One region of the Pseudomonas sp. PF05 genome, then DNA from elsewhere that is predicted to be linked to it. Evidence: predicted binding sites of a transcription regulator. Region 1 holds the regulator's gene; the other holds the start of a gene.
The links. The regulator sigma-54, encoded in region 1, starts transcription at its own class of promoters, with help from an activator protein. The targets are predictions, from matches to a motif close to ANTGGCATNNANNTTGCTNT.
Positions count from the first base shown of each region.

Region 2: a site for sigma-54 is predicted at 4,932-4,951, ahead of glnK (P-II family nitrogen regulator). Genes of this name have one in related genera too.

Region 1 is NZ_JBWLPW010000011.1:137,450-144,821, reverse strand. It holds gene pmbA (metalloprotease PmbA) at 1-979, shown strand, start outside; gene AC09SL_RS19290 (HPr family phosphocarrier protein) at 1,064-1,339, opposite strand; gene rapZ (RNase adapter RapZ) at 1,355-2,212, opposite strand; gene ptsN (PTS IIA-like nitrogen regulatory protein PtsN) at 2,215-2,679, opposite strand; gene hpf (ribosome hibernation-promoting factor, HPF/YfiA family) at 2,692-3,000, opposite strand; gene AC09SL_RS19270 (RNA polymerase factor sigma-54) at 3,077-4,570, opposite strand; gene lptB (LPS export ABC transporter ATP-binding protein) at 4,735-5,460, opposite strand; gene lptA (lipopolysaccharide transport periplasmic protein LptA) at 5,460-6,008, opposite strand; gene lptC (LPS export ABC transporter periplasmic protein LptC) at 5,995-6,564, opposite strand; gene AC09SL_RS19250 (KdsC family phosphatase) at 6,572-7,096, opposite strand; gene AC09SL_RS19245 (KpsF/GutQ family sugar-phosphate isomerase) at 7,097-7,372, opposite strand, start outside.
Region 2 is NZ_JBWLPW010000015.1:37,553-44,924, forward strand. It holds gene AC09SL_RS22445 (DUF484 family protein) at 1-161, shown strand, start outside; gene xerC (tyrosine recombinase XerC) at 161-1,060, shown strand; gene AC09SL_RS22455 (HAD family hydrolase) at 1,057-1,761, shown strand; gene sutA (transcriptional regulator SutA) at 1,969-2,292, opposite strand; gene AC09SL_RS22465 (secondary thiamine-phosphate synthase enzyme YjbQ) at 2,395-2,820, opposite strand; gene AC09SL_RS22470 (ammonium transporter) at 3,033-4,358, opposite strand; gene glnK (P-II family nitrogen regulator) at 4,392-4,730, opposite strand; gene AC09SL_RS22480 (accessory factor UbiK family protein) at 5,145-5,405, shown strand; gene AC09SL_RS22485 (TylF/MycF/NovP-related O-methyltransferase) at 5,774-6,646, shown strand; gene AC09SL_RS22490 (YifB family Mg chelatase-like AAA ATPase) at 6,925-7,372, shown strand, end outside.

The DNA of each region.
Region 1 (7,372 bases):
CCTGTTCCACGCCTGGGACATCACCCCCGAGCAGGCCATCGAACAGGCACTGCGTTGCGAAGCTGCGGCATTCGAGGCCGACAGCCGGATCAAGAACGCCGACGGCACGACGCTCAATACCCACCAGGGCTGCCGGGTCTATGGCAACAGCCACGGTTTCATCGGCGGTTATGCATCGACCCGCCACAGCCTCAGTTGCGTGATGATCGCCGAAGCCGACGGCCAGATGCAGCGCGATTACTGGTACGACGTGAGCCGTCAGGGCGCCTTGCTCGCGGACCCTGTGAGCATTGGCCAGAAAGCCGCGCAACGGGCGGCCAGCCGCCTGGGCGCGCGCCCGGTGCCGACCTGTGAGGTGCCGGTGTTGTTTTCGGCCGAGCTGGCTGGTGGCTTGTTCGGCAGCTTCCTGTCGGCGGTGTCCGGCGGCAACCTGTACCGCAAGTCGTCGTTCCTCGAGGGAGCGCTGGGCCAGAAGCTGTTCCCGCAATGGATGACCATCGACGAGCGTCCACACCTGATGCAGGCCATGGGCAGCTCGGCGTTCGACGGCGATGGCCTGGCCACTTACGCCAAGCCGTTCGTGGAAAACGGCGAGCTGGTGTCCTACATCCTCGGTACCTATTCGGGCCGCAAGCTCGGCATGCCGAGCACCGCCAATGCCGGCGGCGTGCATAACCTGTTCGTGACCCATGGCGAAGAAGACCAGGCCGCCTTGCTGCGGCGCATGGGCCGGGGGCTGCTGGTGACCGAACTGATGGGCCACGGCCTGAACATGGTCACCGGGGACTATTCCCGTGGCGCGGCGGGTTTCTGGGTCGAGAACGGCGAGATCCAGTTCCCGGTCCAGGAAGTGACCATCGCCGGGAACATGCGCGACATGTTCAAGCAGATCGTAGCGGTGGGCAACGACCTGGAGCTGCGCAGCAACATCCGCACCGGTTCGGTGTTGATCGAGCGTATGACGGTGGCGGGTAGCTAACGCTCAGCGCGTAAAAAAGCGCGTCATCCACTGGATGACGCGCCTTTTTTTGTGCCCAATGAATCCGCCTTGGGACCTGGGCAGTTATTCGCCTTCGTCGAAATATCGGTTGATCAGGTCCACCAGCGCGTCCATCGCTTCCTGTGCCTGTTCACCTTCGGTGAGCAGGTGGATCTTGGTGCCCTTGCCGGCGGCGAGCATCATCATCGCCATGATGCTTTTACCGTCGACCGCAGTCTCGGGCGTGCGGCCAACCCTGATGGTGGTGTCCTTGAACTGGCCCGCGACTCCGACGAACTTGGCCGACGCTCGGGCATGCAAACCCAGCTTGTTGATGATTTCAATTTCCTGAGCAGGCATCGCGATGTGAATCCTTTAGCTGAGGTCGCGGTGGCGAACCTGGACGTTCTTCAGGGATTGTTGCAGGAGTTGACCCAGGCGTTCGGTCAGGTAGACGGAGCGGTGATGTCCACCGGTACAACCGATGGCAATCGTGACATAGGCGCGGTTGCTCGCGGCAAAGCGGGGCAGCCATTTGAGCAGGTAGCTGGAGATGTCCTGGTACATTTCCTCGACATCCGGCTGGGCGGCCAGGTAATCGATCACCGGTTGGTCGAGCCCGGATTGCTCGCGCAATTCCGGTTTCCAATAAGGATTGGGCAGGCAGCGCACATCGAACACCAGGTCGGCGTCTACGGGCATGCCACGCTTGAAACCGAACGACTCCACCAGGAACGCCGTGCCCGGCTCAGGCTGGTTGAGCAGGCGCAGCTTGATCGTGTCGCGCAACTGATACAGGTTCAGGTGCGTGGTGTTGACCTTCAGGTCCGCCAAGTCGGCGATCGGCCCCAATAGTTGGCTTTCATCCTCGATGGCTTCGGCCAGGGAGCGGTTGGCATTGCTCAGCGGGTGGCGCCGGCGGGTTTCGGAAAAACGCTTGAGCAGTGTCTCTTCATCGGCATCCAGGTACAGCACGTCGCACTGGATATGCCGGCTGCGCACTTCCTCGAGCAGTTCAGGAAAACGCGACAGGTGGCTTGGCAGGTTACGCGCATCGATGGAGACCGCCACCAGTGGCTGCGCCAGCTCGGTGTGGATCAGGGCGCGCTCGGCCAGTTCCGGCAGCAGGCCGGCGGGCAAATTGTCGATGCAATAGTAGCCGCTGTCCTCAAGCACGGCGAGGGCCGTGCTTTTACCGGAGCCGGAGCGGCCACTGACAATGATCATGCGCATTTTTAATGACCGTTCTGCTCGTCCAGGACCACCTGGTACAACGCTTCGTTGCTTGGTGCGCTGCGCAGTTTTTCGCGCACTTCCTTGCGGTCCAGCATGCTGGCAATCTGGCGCAGCAGCTCGAGGTGCGCATCGGTCGCCGCTTCGGGTACCAGCAATACAAACAGCAGGTCGACCGGGGCGCCGTCGATGGCGTCGAAATCGATAGCCGTTTCAAGGTGCAACAGCGCGCTGATCGGCGCCTCACAGCCCTTGAGACGGCAATGGGGGATGGCGATGCCGTTGCCAAAACCGGTGGAACCGAGTTTTTCACGGGCAACCAGGGCCTCGAAGACGTCCTGCATGACCAGATCAGGCACCTCGCGGTGGATCAGGTTGGCAATGTGTTCGAGGGCTTTCTTTTTACTGCCGCCCGGCGCGTTCACTTGGGAACGGCCGGGGGTCAGGATGGTTTCTAGTCGGATCATGGATTGGGGGGGTTAACGACCGGTCGCGCCCTGGAGGAGGCTCTGGGTCTTTTCCTTATGCTTTTTGAGTTGGCGATCCAGCTTGTCGGTCAGCAGGTCAATCGCGGCATACATGTCTGTGTGCTCTGCGTTGGCAACCACTTCTCCGCCGGGAATATGCAGCGTGGCTTCGATTTTCTGCAGCAGTTTCTCGACGGTCATCGTGACTTGCACGTTGGTGATCTTGTCGAAATGCCTCTCCAATCGGTCGAGTTTTTCGCCGATGTAGGTGCGCAGGGGTTCGGTCACTTCCAGTTGGTGTCCACTGATGTTGACTTGCATACAGCTTCTCCTTCGTTGCCAGTGCATAAAGCGGCAGGCAGACATGCCTGCCACTGGAACGCTGTGGCGTGGCCTGTTACATCAACCGCTTGCGTTCGCTCGAAGGCGCGATCCCGAGGGATTCGCGGTATTTGGCGACGGTACGGCGGGCCACCTGAATGCCTTGTGCCTCCAGTAAACCAGCGATCTTGCTGTCACTCAACGGCTTTTTCTGATTTTCCGCGGCCACCAGTTTTTTGATGATCGCGCGGATGGCCGTGGACGAGCATTCGCCGCCTTCGGAGGTGCTGACGTGGCTGGAGAAAAAATATTTCAATTCATAGATGCCCCGGGGGGTATGCATGAATTTCTGGGTGGTTACCCGGGAAATCGTCGACTCGTGCATGCCCACTGCCTCGGCAATGTCATGCAGGACCAACGGTTTCATCGCTTCATCGCCATACTCCAGGAAGCCGCGCTGATGCTCGACGATCTGGGTGGCCACTTTCATCAGGGTTTCGTTGCGGCTTTGCAGGCTCTTGATGAACCAGCGCGCCTCCTGCAACTGGTTGCGCATGAAAGTGTTGTCGGCGCTGGTGTCGGCGCGCTTCACAAAGCCGGCGTACTGGGCGTTGACCCGCAGCTTGGGCACCGATTCCTGGTTGAGCTCCACCAGCCAGCGGTCGTTGTGCTTGCGCACGATTACGTCTGGAACCACGTATTCGGGCTCGGTGGATTCGATCTGCGAGCCGGGGCGCGGGTTGAGGCTCTGCACCAGTTCGATCACCTGGCGCAGCTCATCTTCCTTGAGCTTCATGCGACGCATCAACTGGCTGTAGTCGCGACCCCCCAGCAAGTCGATGTAGTCGGTGACCAGCCGCTTGGCTTCGGCCAGCCACGGGGTCTTGGCGGACAACTGGCGCAGTTGCAGCAACAGGCACTCGCCCAGGTTGCGGGCGCCGATGCCAGCCGGTTCGAACTGCTGGATGCGATGGAGGACGGCTTCGATCTCGTCCAGCTCGATGTCGAGCTCGGGATCGAAGGCTTCGAGGATTTCTTCGAGGGTCTCGTCCAGGTAGCCCTGGTTGTTGATGCAATCGATCAGGGTCACGGCGATCAGGCGATCGGTGTCGGACATCGGCGCCAGGTTCAGCTGCCACAGCAGGTGGCTTTGCAGGCTTTCGCCGGCGGAGGTGCGGGTGGTGAAGTCCCACTCGTCGTCATCGCTGCTCGGCAGGCTGCTGGCGCTGGTCTGATAGACGTCTTCCCAGGCCGTGTCCACGGGCAGTTCGTTGGGGATGCGTTCGTTCCATTCGCCATCCTCGAGGTTGTCCACCGTCGGGGCGGCTTCCTGGTAGGTCGGTTCCGGGATTTCGGTGTTGGTCTTCTGCTCGACGTTGTCGGCCAGTGGGTCGGTGTTGTCGAAGTCGTCGCCTTCTTCCTGGCGTTCGAGCATCGGATTGGACTCCAGGGCCTCCTGGATCTCCTGTTGCAGGTCCAGGGTCGACAATTGGAGCAGGCGGATGGCCTGTTGCAGCTGCGGTGTCATCGTCAGCTGCTGGCCCATTCTCAAGACTAGCGATGGTTTCATGGCAGGGGCTTAACACCTTATTCGCCGGCGCACATGCGCCATCCACTACAGGGCGCCGAAGCGCCAAACTTAAGCAAATTATATGCCTGAAACTGAAGTGTTTGCCTAGGGCGTCGCCATAATAAAATGAAACGACGCTCTAACGATTCGCCAGACACTTTGGCTTACAGGCGGAACTCATGGCCCAGATACACTTCCTTGACCAGGTCATTGGCCAGGATCGCTGCGGAGTCGCCTTCGGCGATCAGCTGGCCGTCATTGACAATGTAGGCGGTTTCGCAGATATCCAGCGTCTCGCGCACGTTGTGGTCGGTGATCAGCACGCCGATCCCCTTGGCCTTGAGGTGATGGATGATCTGCTTGATGTCGCCCACCGAGATGGGGTCCACGCCGGCGAACGGTTCGTCGAGCAGGATGAACTTCGGTGCGGTGGCCAGGGCGCGGGCGATTTCCACGCGGCGCCGCTCGCCCCCGGACAGGCTCATGCCCAGGTTGTCGCGAATGTGGCTGATGTGGAATTCCTGCAGCAGGCTTTCCAATTCCTGGCGACGACCGGCCTTGTCGAGTTCCTTGCGGGTCTCGAGGATCGCCATGATGTTGTCGGCAACCGACAGTTTGCGGAAGATCGACGCTTCTTGCGGCAAATAGCCGATACCTGCCTTCGCCCGGCCGTGCATCGGCTGGTGGCTGACATCCAGGTCGTCGATCAGTACGCGACCCTGGTCGGCCTGGACCAGGCCGACGATCATGTAGAAGCAAGTGGTCTTGCCCGCGCCGTTGGGGCCGAGCAGGCCGACGATCTGGCCGCTGTCGATGGACAGGCTGACATCACGCACGACTTGACGGCTCTTGTAGCTCTTGGCCAGATGCTGAGCTTTCAGAGTTGCCATTACTGGGCCTTCTGCTCGTCGGTTTTCTTTTTCGGTTGGATCACCATGTCGATCCGCGGACGCGACTCGGTCACCTTGCTGCCGGTGGCGCGACCGGCGCTTGCCAGCTTCTTGACTGTGTCGTAGACGATTTTCTCGCCCTGGGTGATGTTGTTGTCCTTGTCGATGACCTTGGCGCGGTCGATCAGGACCACGCGATCCTTGGAGGCGTGGTACTGGATGGTGACCCCGTAGCCCTGCACAGGCTTGGTATCGCCGGCAGTTTGCAACTGCTCGAAATAGGCCAGGTTGCCCACCGAGGTCACCACGTCGATGTCCCCGGCCGGAGTGCGGGTGATGGTCACGGTATTGCCGGTGACCTTCATCGAGCCCTGGGTGATGATCACGTCACCTGTGTAGGTGGCGACACCTTTCTTGTCGTCGAGCTGGGCATCGTCGGCCTGGATGCGGATAGGTTGGTTGCGGTCGTCGGGAAGAGCCCAGGCGCTCGCGCTTCCCAGTGCTGCGCCCAGACTGAGCAAAATAGGGAGGGTTTTAGCGAGCTTCATACTGTCCTCTTACGTTCGATAGCAGGTGTATCCTGCTTTCCTTCAAATACGCTTTCATTCCCGTGCCGGTCGACACACCCCCGGCGCCGTCGATTCTAACGGGTTGCTCGGTCTGCGCATATTCTTGCTGTGGGAACACGGTCATGCGCGTGCTGGTGATGATGGTCGTACGGTTTTTCTCGTCGGTTCGGGCGATGCGCACCGAGTCGATCAGTTCCACTTCGGTGCCGCCGGAATTGACTTCGGCGTGCTCGCTCTGCACATGCCACGGAAACTCGGTGCCGCGGAACATGTTCAGGTCGGGCTTGGTGACCAGCGTAATGTCAGTGGCCTTTACGTGGTCGACCTTGTCGGACGTCATCTCATATTGCACTTTGCCGTCGGGCAGGTACTGCAGGGTATGCGTGTTGGTCGCGTACCAGTCGATCTTTTCCTCGATCTGGGTCGCAGGTCGGTCGAGAAACCGTTCGGGGCTGATGTTCCAGTAGCCCACCGCAGCGAAAATCGCCGCGATACAGCCGAACACCACGATGGTGCGAATCTTCTTGCTCAGCATAAATGGCTCACAGGTACGCGGCGTTGGCCGCTTCGAGGCGGCCCTGGGCGCGCAGGATCAGTTCACAGAATTCGCGGGCCGCACCTTCGCCGCCTCGCGCCGTGGTGACGCCGTGGGCATGCTCGCGCACGAAGCTGGCCGCGTTGGCGACTGCCATGCCCAGGCCTACTCGGCGAATCACCGGCAGGTCTGGCAGGTCGTCACCGAGGTAGGCCACCTGTTCATAGCTTAGGTTGAGTTGGCCCAGAAGCTCGTCCAGCACCACCAGTTTGTCTTCGCGCCCCTGGTAAAGGTGCGGGATGCCGAGGTTCTTCGCGCGTCGCTCGACCACCGGGGTCTTGCGACCGCTGATGATGGCGGTCTGCACGCCGGCGGCCATCAGCATCTTGATGCCTTGGCCGTCGAGGGTGTTGAACGTCTTGAACTCGCTGCCGTCTTCAAGGAAGTACAGGCGACCGTCGGTCAGCACGCCGTCGACATCGAACACCGCCAGCTTGATGGCCTGGCCGCGTTGCAACAGTTCTGTGTTCATTTACATGACTCCCGCACGCAGCAAATCGTGCATATTCAGGGCGCCCACCGGACGGTCCTCGTCGTCGACGACCACCAGGGCGCTGATCTTGTGGTCTTCCATGATTTTCAGGGCCTCGGCGGCGAGCATCTCGGCGCGGGCGGTCTTGCCGTGGGGCGTCATGACTTGCTCGATGGTGGCACTGTGGATGTCGATGGTGCGGTCCAGGGTGCGGCGCAGGTCGCCGTCGGTGAAGATCCCGGCGAGCTTGCCGTCGGCTTCCAGGACCACCGTCAT
Region 2 (7,372 bases), on a different contig from region 1:
TCGCCATTGCCCATCAGGGCGTGCACGGCGTACTGGCTATCGCAAGTCGCGATCCGCAGCACTACAAGAGCTCGGTGGGCACGCTGTTTTTGAGCTACATCGCCGAAGTCACCGGCCGGGTGCTGCCACGGGTCGCCGGTTCGCTGCGCTCGGTACGCTGATGGAACGGCAACTGGACGCCTACTGCGAACACCTGCGCAGTGAGCGCCAGGTGTCGCCCCACACGTTGTCGGCCTATCGCCGCGACCTGGAAAAAGTGCTGGTCTGGTGCCAGAAACAGAATATCGGCAGCTGGTCGGCCCTGGACATCCAACGCTTGCGCAGCCTCATTGCCCGCCTGCATCAACAGGGGCAATCCTCCCGCAGCCTGGCACGACTGTTGTCAGCGGTGCGCGGCCTGTATCACTACCTCAATCGCGAAGGCTTGTGCGATCACGATCCGGCCACCGGCCTGGCACCGCCCAAGGGCGAGCGCCGATTGCCAAAGACCCTCGACACCGACCGCGCCCTGCAATTGCTTGAAGGTGCCGTCGAGGATGACTTCCTGGCACGGCGCGACCAGGCGATTCTCGAGCTGTTCTATTCTTCCGGCCTGCGGCTTTCAGAGCTGACAGGGCTGAACCTGGATCAACTGGACCTGGCCGATGGCATGGTCCAGGTGCTCGGCAAGGGCAGCAAGACCCGCCTGCTGCCCGTCGGCCGCAAGGCCCGTGAAGCCCTGGAGCAGTGGCTGCCGCTGCGGGCGCTGACCAACCCCGCCGACGACGCGGTCTTCGTCAGCCAACAGGGGCGGCGCCTCGGCCCGCGAGCGATTCAGTTGCGGGTCAAGGCCGCCGGCGAACGGGAGCTGGGACAGAACCTGCACCCACACATGCTCCGGCACTCCTTCGCCAGCCATCTGCTGGAATCCTCCCAGGACCTGCGCGCCGTTCAAGAGCTGCTGGGGCATTCGGACATCAAGACCACCCAGATCTACACCCACCTGGATTTCCAGCACCTGGCGACGGTCTATGACAGTGCCCATCCCAGGGCCAAACGCATCAAGGGCGACGAATCATGACCATCGAGTTGATCACTTTCGACCTGGACGACACCCTGTGGGACACCGCACCGGTGATCGCCAGCGCCGAAGCCGTACTCCGCCAATGGCTGACCGACCACGCACCGAACCTGGGCGGTCTGCCGGTGGAGCACCTTTTTTCGATTCGCGAACAAGTGCTGCGCGAGGAGCCTGGACTCAAGCACCGCATCAGTGCGCTGCGCCGGCGGGTGCTGTTTCGTGCCTTGCAGGACGCCGGCTACGACCAGTGGCAAGCCTCCGGGCTGGCAGACCAGGCCTTCGAGACGTTCCTGCATGCCCGTCATCAACTGGAGATCTTTCCCGAGGTGCAGCCCACCCTGGAGATCCTGGCCAATCATTTCGCCCTCGGTGTAGTCACCAATGGCAACGCCGACGTGCGACGCCTGGGGTTGGCGGACTATTTCAAGTTCGCCTTGTGCGCCGAAGACATCGGCATCGCCAAGCCTGACGCCCGGCTGTTCCACGAAGCCCTGCAACGCGGCGGCGCCACGGCGCAGACCGCCGTACACATTGGCGATCATCCGGGCGACGATATCGCCGGCGCCCAACAGGCCGGCCTGCGCGCGGTATGGTTCAACCCGACAGGCAAGCCCTGGGATGCCGACCACGCGCCGGATGCGGAGATTCGCAGCCTGACCGAACTGCCGGGGTTATTGGCAGGGTGGCATGGCCAGCGCTGATCCCTACCCTGTAGCCACTACATCCCTCTGTGGGAGCGAGCTTGCTCGCGAAGACGGTCTCATACTCGACAAATGAGCTGACTGATAGACCGCTTTCGCGAGCAAGCCCGCTCCCACAGGGACTGCGCCGGGCCTGAAAATGGAATCGCGCCCATGAAAAAGCCCGCAGCGACGGCGGGCTTTTTCAGCAAGCAATGAAGCCGGTACTCAGATTGGGCGGCTGCCGTACTTGTTGTCAGGCTTCTTGGGCGGATCAGCGACCACATTGGCCTCCACTTCCTGCACCTTACCGCCCCTGGCCAGGAATTCCTCCATGGCCTTGGCGAGCGCATCACGCTCCTTGTTCTTGGCCTCTACGCTCGGCAACTCGTCGACCGACACGGCCGCCTTGGCCTTGCCTTTGGCGGTAGGAACCGGAACATCGGCCCCATCGTCATCGGCAACGTCTTCCGCCGCCGCTTCAAGGCCTTCTTCGGCCTCGTCTTCGTCGCCTACTTCGAGGTCGTCGTTTTCCAGATCATCGTCGCTCATGTTCTACCTCATGACTTGCGAAAAGCAGATTAGTTATAGCCCAGCTTCGCCATCTGTTCGAAGGCTGCCAGAAAAAATTCAACATCCGCCGGCAACCAGCGGTTATGCCCCTTCACCGTACAAGGTGGCGAGGACTTTACGAGCACCGCCGTGATCACGGTGCTCGCCCAGATAAACACCTTGCCAGGTTCCCAATGCCAACCGTCCTGCCGTGACCGGCAGGCTGAGCTGGCAACCGAGCACGCTGGCCTTGAAGTGCGCCGGGAGGTCGTCCAGGCCTTCGTCGTTGTGCTCATAATCGGCGGTTCCTTGTGGGATCAGCCGATTGAAAAATCGTTCGAAGTCTCGACGTACCGCCGGATCGGCGTTCTCGTTGATGGTCAACGAGGCCGAGGTATGCTGCAGCCACAGATGCAACAGACCGACACGACACGCCTGGAGTTCAGGCAGGCCGGCAAGCAACTCGTCCGTCACTAGATGAAAGCCCCGAGGCCTTGCCCGCAGGGTTATCAGCGTCTGTTGCCACATACAGATCTCCGCACGTTCGGCGCGCATTCTAGCGCGCTCTGGGAAAAAACAAAGGGCCTAATATTCTTGCTTCGGTGTAAGCCTTTGGCGGTATAAAAACCTGTGTCGCATCCACAACAAAAGGCGTCGGAAAAACCGCTGCACCTTGTGAGCAATGACAAATTCCAGACAAAAAAATGCCCGGCGAACCGGGCATTTTTTATTGCGTGTGCTTACAGGTTGTAACCACGCTCGTTGTGCTGGGCCAGGTCCAGGCCCACGGCTTCTTCTTCCTCGGAGACACGCAGACCCATGACGGCGTCCAGGACCTTGAGGATGATGAAGGTGACGATCGCGGTATAGATCACCGTGAAACCCACGCCCTTGAATTGAATCCACACCTGCGCACCGATATCGGTCACGGTGCCGAAGCCACCCAGGGCTGGTGCTGCGAACACACCGGTCAGGATCGCGCCGAGGATACCGCCGATGCCGTGCACGCCGAAGGCGTCCAGGGAGTCGTCGTAGCCGAGTTTGCGCTTGAGGGTGGTGGCGCAGAAGAAGCACACCACGCCCGCTGCCAGGCCAATGACCAGGGCGCCCATTGGGCCCACGGTGCCGGCAGCCGGGGTGATGGCAACCAGGCCGGCCACCACGCCCGAGGCGATGCCCAGTGCGCTTGGCTTGCCATGGGTGATCCACTCGGCAAACATCCAGCCCAGCGCCGCCGCAGCGGTCGCGATCTGGGTCACCAGCATCGCCATGCCGGCGGTGCCGTTGGCCGCGATGGCGGAGCCGGCGTTGAAGCCGAACCAGCCGACCCACAGCATGGCCGCGCCCATCAGGGTGTAACCCAGGTTATGCGGCGCCATCGGAGTAGTCGGGAAGCCCTTGCGCTTGCCCAGTACCAGGCACGCCACCAGGCCAGCAATACCGGCGTTGATGTGCACCACGGTGCCGCCGGCGAAGTCCAGCACGCCCCAGTCCCACATCAGGCCGCCGTTGCCGGACCAGACCATGTGGGCAATCGGTGCATACACCAGGGTGAACCACACGGCCATGAAGATCAGCATGGCGGAGAACTTCATCCGCTCGGCAAACGCGCCGACGATCAGGGCCGGGGTGATGATGGCGAACGTCATCTGGAAGGTGATGAACACCGCTTCAGGGAACAGGCCAGTCAGGCTATCGGGCGTGAGGCCCGCCAGGAATGCCTTGTTCAGACCCCCGACGAACGAATTGAAGTTGACGACGCCCTGCTCCATCCCCGTGGTGTCGAACGCAATGCTGTAGCCGTAAATGACCCACAGAATGCTGATCAGACCGGTAATGGCAAAGCATTGCATCATCACCGAAAGAATGTTTTTCGACCGAACCATGCCGCCGTAGAACAGCGCCAGGCCGGGAATGGTCATGAACAGTACAAGAATCGTGGCCGTGAGCATCCAGGCGGTGTCGCCGGAGTTCAGGACTGGGGCTGCCGCTTCTTCTGCCATGGCCAGGCCAGGCATTGCGAAGGACAACAGGGCTCCTAGCCCTGCGAATTTACGCAGAGTCATATTGTTTTCTCCTGGGGCGTTGGGTTTGGCGGCTTAGATAGCGTCGGTATCGGTTTCGCCGGTACGGATGCGGATAGCCTGTTCCAGATTGACCACAAAGATCTTCCCGTCACCGATCTTGCCGGTGTTGGCGGCCTTGGTGATTGCCTCGATCACCCGATCAAGATCCTTGTCGTCAATGGCGACGTCGATCTTCACCTTGGGCAGGAAATCGACCACGTATTCCGCGCCGCGATACAGCTCGGTGTGACCTTTCTGCCGACCGAAGCCTTTGACCTCAGTAACGGTAATGCCCTGCACGCCGATCTCGGACAACGACTCGCGCACGTCGTCCAACTTGAACGGCTTGATGATGGCAGTGACTAGCTTCATGAAACTTTCTCCCGAATTGGTGGACTTGCCCCAGGAAAACAAACCCGACTCAAGTCTAAGCGCAGTGCCTGGCTTTGTAACGCATCGTCGGCCCAAGTTGCCCGACAGGTGCCAGTTAACCGATCCTGACGGAACTCCCCGTTCCGTCTGCTGCACTGCATTCGTCACAGCGACTGCATCAGTGCATGGGTCATCAGCCTCTAAGCAGAAACCTTGCCATCTGCACCCAAACCCTCTGATATCAGTCTCTTGGCCACCTGCTCGATGTGCGCCGCGCCATGAAGTGCAGCGATACGCACAACAACAGTGCAGCGACGTCCAGCACCATGCGCGAAAAGCGTGCATCCCTGGCTTGCGAATTGACTATAGACACTGCGTGATACACTGCCTGCCATTGTTTTCAGGACACCTGCCATGCTTGCGCCCAAAGACCTCCTCGACGCCCTGAGCGGCCACGCCTCCCGCCTCTTGAGTGGCGACACGCCGCTGCCCAAAAGCGAAATCGAAAGCCAGTTCAAGGCCCTGCTGCAAAGCGGCTTCAGCAAACTGGACCTGGTGAGCCGGGAAGAATTCGACAGCCAGATGGTTGTGCTGGCCCGGACCCGGGCGCGGCTCGAAAGCCTGGAGGCCAAGGTCGCGGAGTTGGAGGCGAAGGTAAATCCACCTACCGAATAACCTTCCTTGCAGGGGTGGCCGAAGGCTGCGATTTGCTGTCTCGCCCTATTGCCCCCCCTATTGCCGCGCAAAGTTGGCGTTCCCGTGTACAAGGCCGTGCGTATTCTAATGGTGCCGGGGAGGCCCCCCATCGCCCGTTCAAATGATCATGCCCGGCAGGCCTAAACCAAATACTTTCTAGTAGCCTATCGCCATTGCATTTTTACACCGCCGTGCTATACAACGCTGGTTAACGTGCTATTTGCTGTTGAACATCGGTTTACGATCATGCTTAAAACTACATGAAGACACGGCTAGTGGGCTAATATTCGTCAACCCTATAAGTCTGGTAGTACCTGGAACGTCAAAAAATTAAACACGGAGATTCAATGACTCTACCTGACGATTTTTCCCCTGATAAGTATTTAGAGTTACACCCCGATGTGCTTAAGGCAGGATTAAATCCAGCACTGCATTACTTGAAATTCGGCATACCGGAAGGACGAGCTTACAAGGGTGCCGCACGTTATATTGAAAAAAAATATAACCCATTACACCCAAAAATTGATGAAACCTATAATCACGATGGGTTGGCCTCCAGACACAACCATGACTTCATGATTGATCCCGCTTACAGGACCGCCTATGGTCGCGGCGTAGCTGCCGCGGGCATGGATTACAAATGGTTCTGGAGAGTTCATGTTGGGCTTTGGGCCGCGAGATCTGCTGCGAAACTCACAGGTGACTTCGTGGAGTGCGGTGTCAATCGTGGATTCTTAAGTTCCGCTATTATGCATGACTTGGACTGGAACAAGACCAACAGAGTCTTTTATCTCTTAGACACTTTTGCTGGCCTCGATGAGCGTTATCTATCAGATGAAGAACGGGAGGGTGGTGTGTCTGAGCGTAACCGCAGAGAGATAACCTCCGGTTTCTATACAACCAATCTCGAGTCAGTGAAAAAAAATTTTGCAGAGTGGCCAAGAGCAACCATTATTCAGGGCAGCATTCCGGACACGCTCCCCCAAATTGATTCGACCCGAATTGCATTCCTGCACATTGACTTGAACTGCACGATTCCTGAAGTGGCGGCCATTGATTACTTGTGGGATCGCTTGGTACCTAATGCGTTTATTTTGTTGGATGATTACGCCTACTTTGGCTATCAGCCGCAAAAAGAAGGCATGGATCAATGGGCAGAAAAAATGAATTTGTCGATTTTGAGTTTGCCTACCGGTCAAGGTCTCTTGATCAAGCCTTGAGCTCGTATGAGGGAGATACGTCCAAGCATATGAGTAACAAAACTCTCGGTATCTATTGAGCATTCAGGTAGCGGCGGTCCGAGAGACTGCCCTCCCTTATCCCTCCCCCGGCAACGTTTCCGACGCCAAGGTTAGAGTGAGGAAAAATTTTTCTACGCGTCATTCATTTGTAACATCCGGTCCATATTTGACGGCTGCATCCTCACGCTAACTCGCCATATCGCTACTACCCTTCCAGAACCGCAGGACGCGGTTTGCCCCCACCAAAGGAACTATCCATGTCTCTGGCCATTGTCCATAGCCGCGCCCAAGTGGGTGTGGAAGCGCCCGCCGTTACCGTTGAAGTCCATCTGGCCAATGGCTTGCCGTCACTGACGATGGTTGGCCTGCCGGAGGCGGCGGTGAAGGAAAGCAAGGATCGGGTGCGCAGCGCGATCATCAATTCGGGGCTGAACTTCCCGGCACGGCGCATCACCCTGAACCTGGCGCCGGCGGACCTGCCAAAGGACGGTGGGCGCTTCGACCTGGCCATCGCTTTGGGGATCCTGTCGGCCAGTGTGCAGGTGCCAACCCTGACGCTGGACGACGTGGAATGCCTCGGTGAGCTGGCATTGTCCGGCGCGGTGCGACCGGTGCGCGGGGTCTTGCCCGCGGCGCTGGCGGCGCGCAAGGCCGGGCGCATGCTGGTGGTGCCGCGGGCCAATGCCGAGGAAGCCTGCCTGGCCT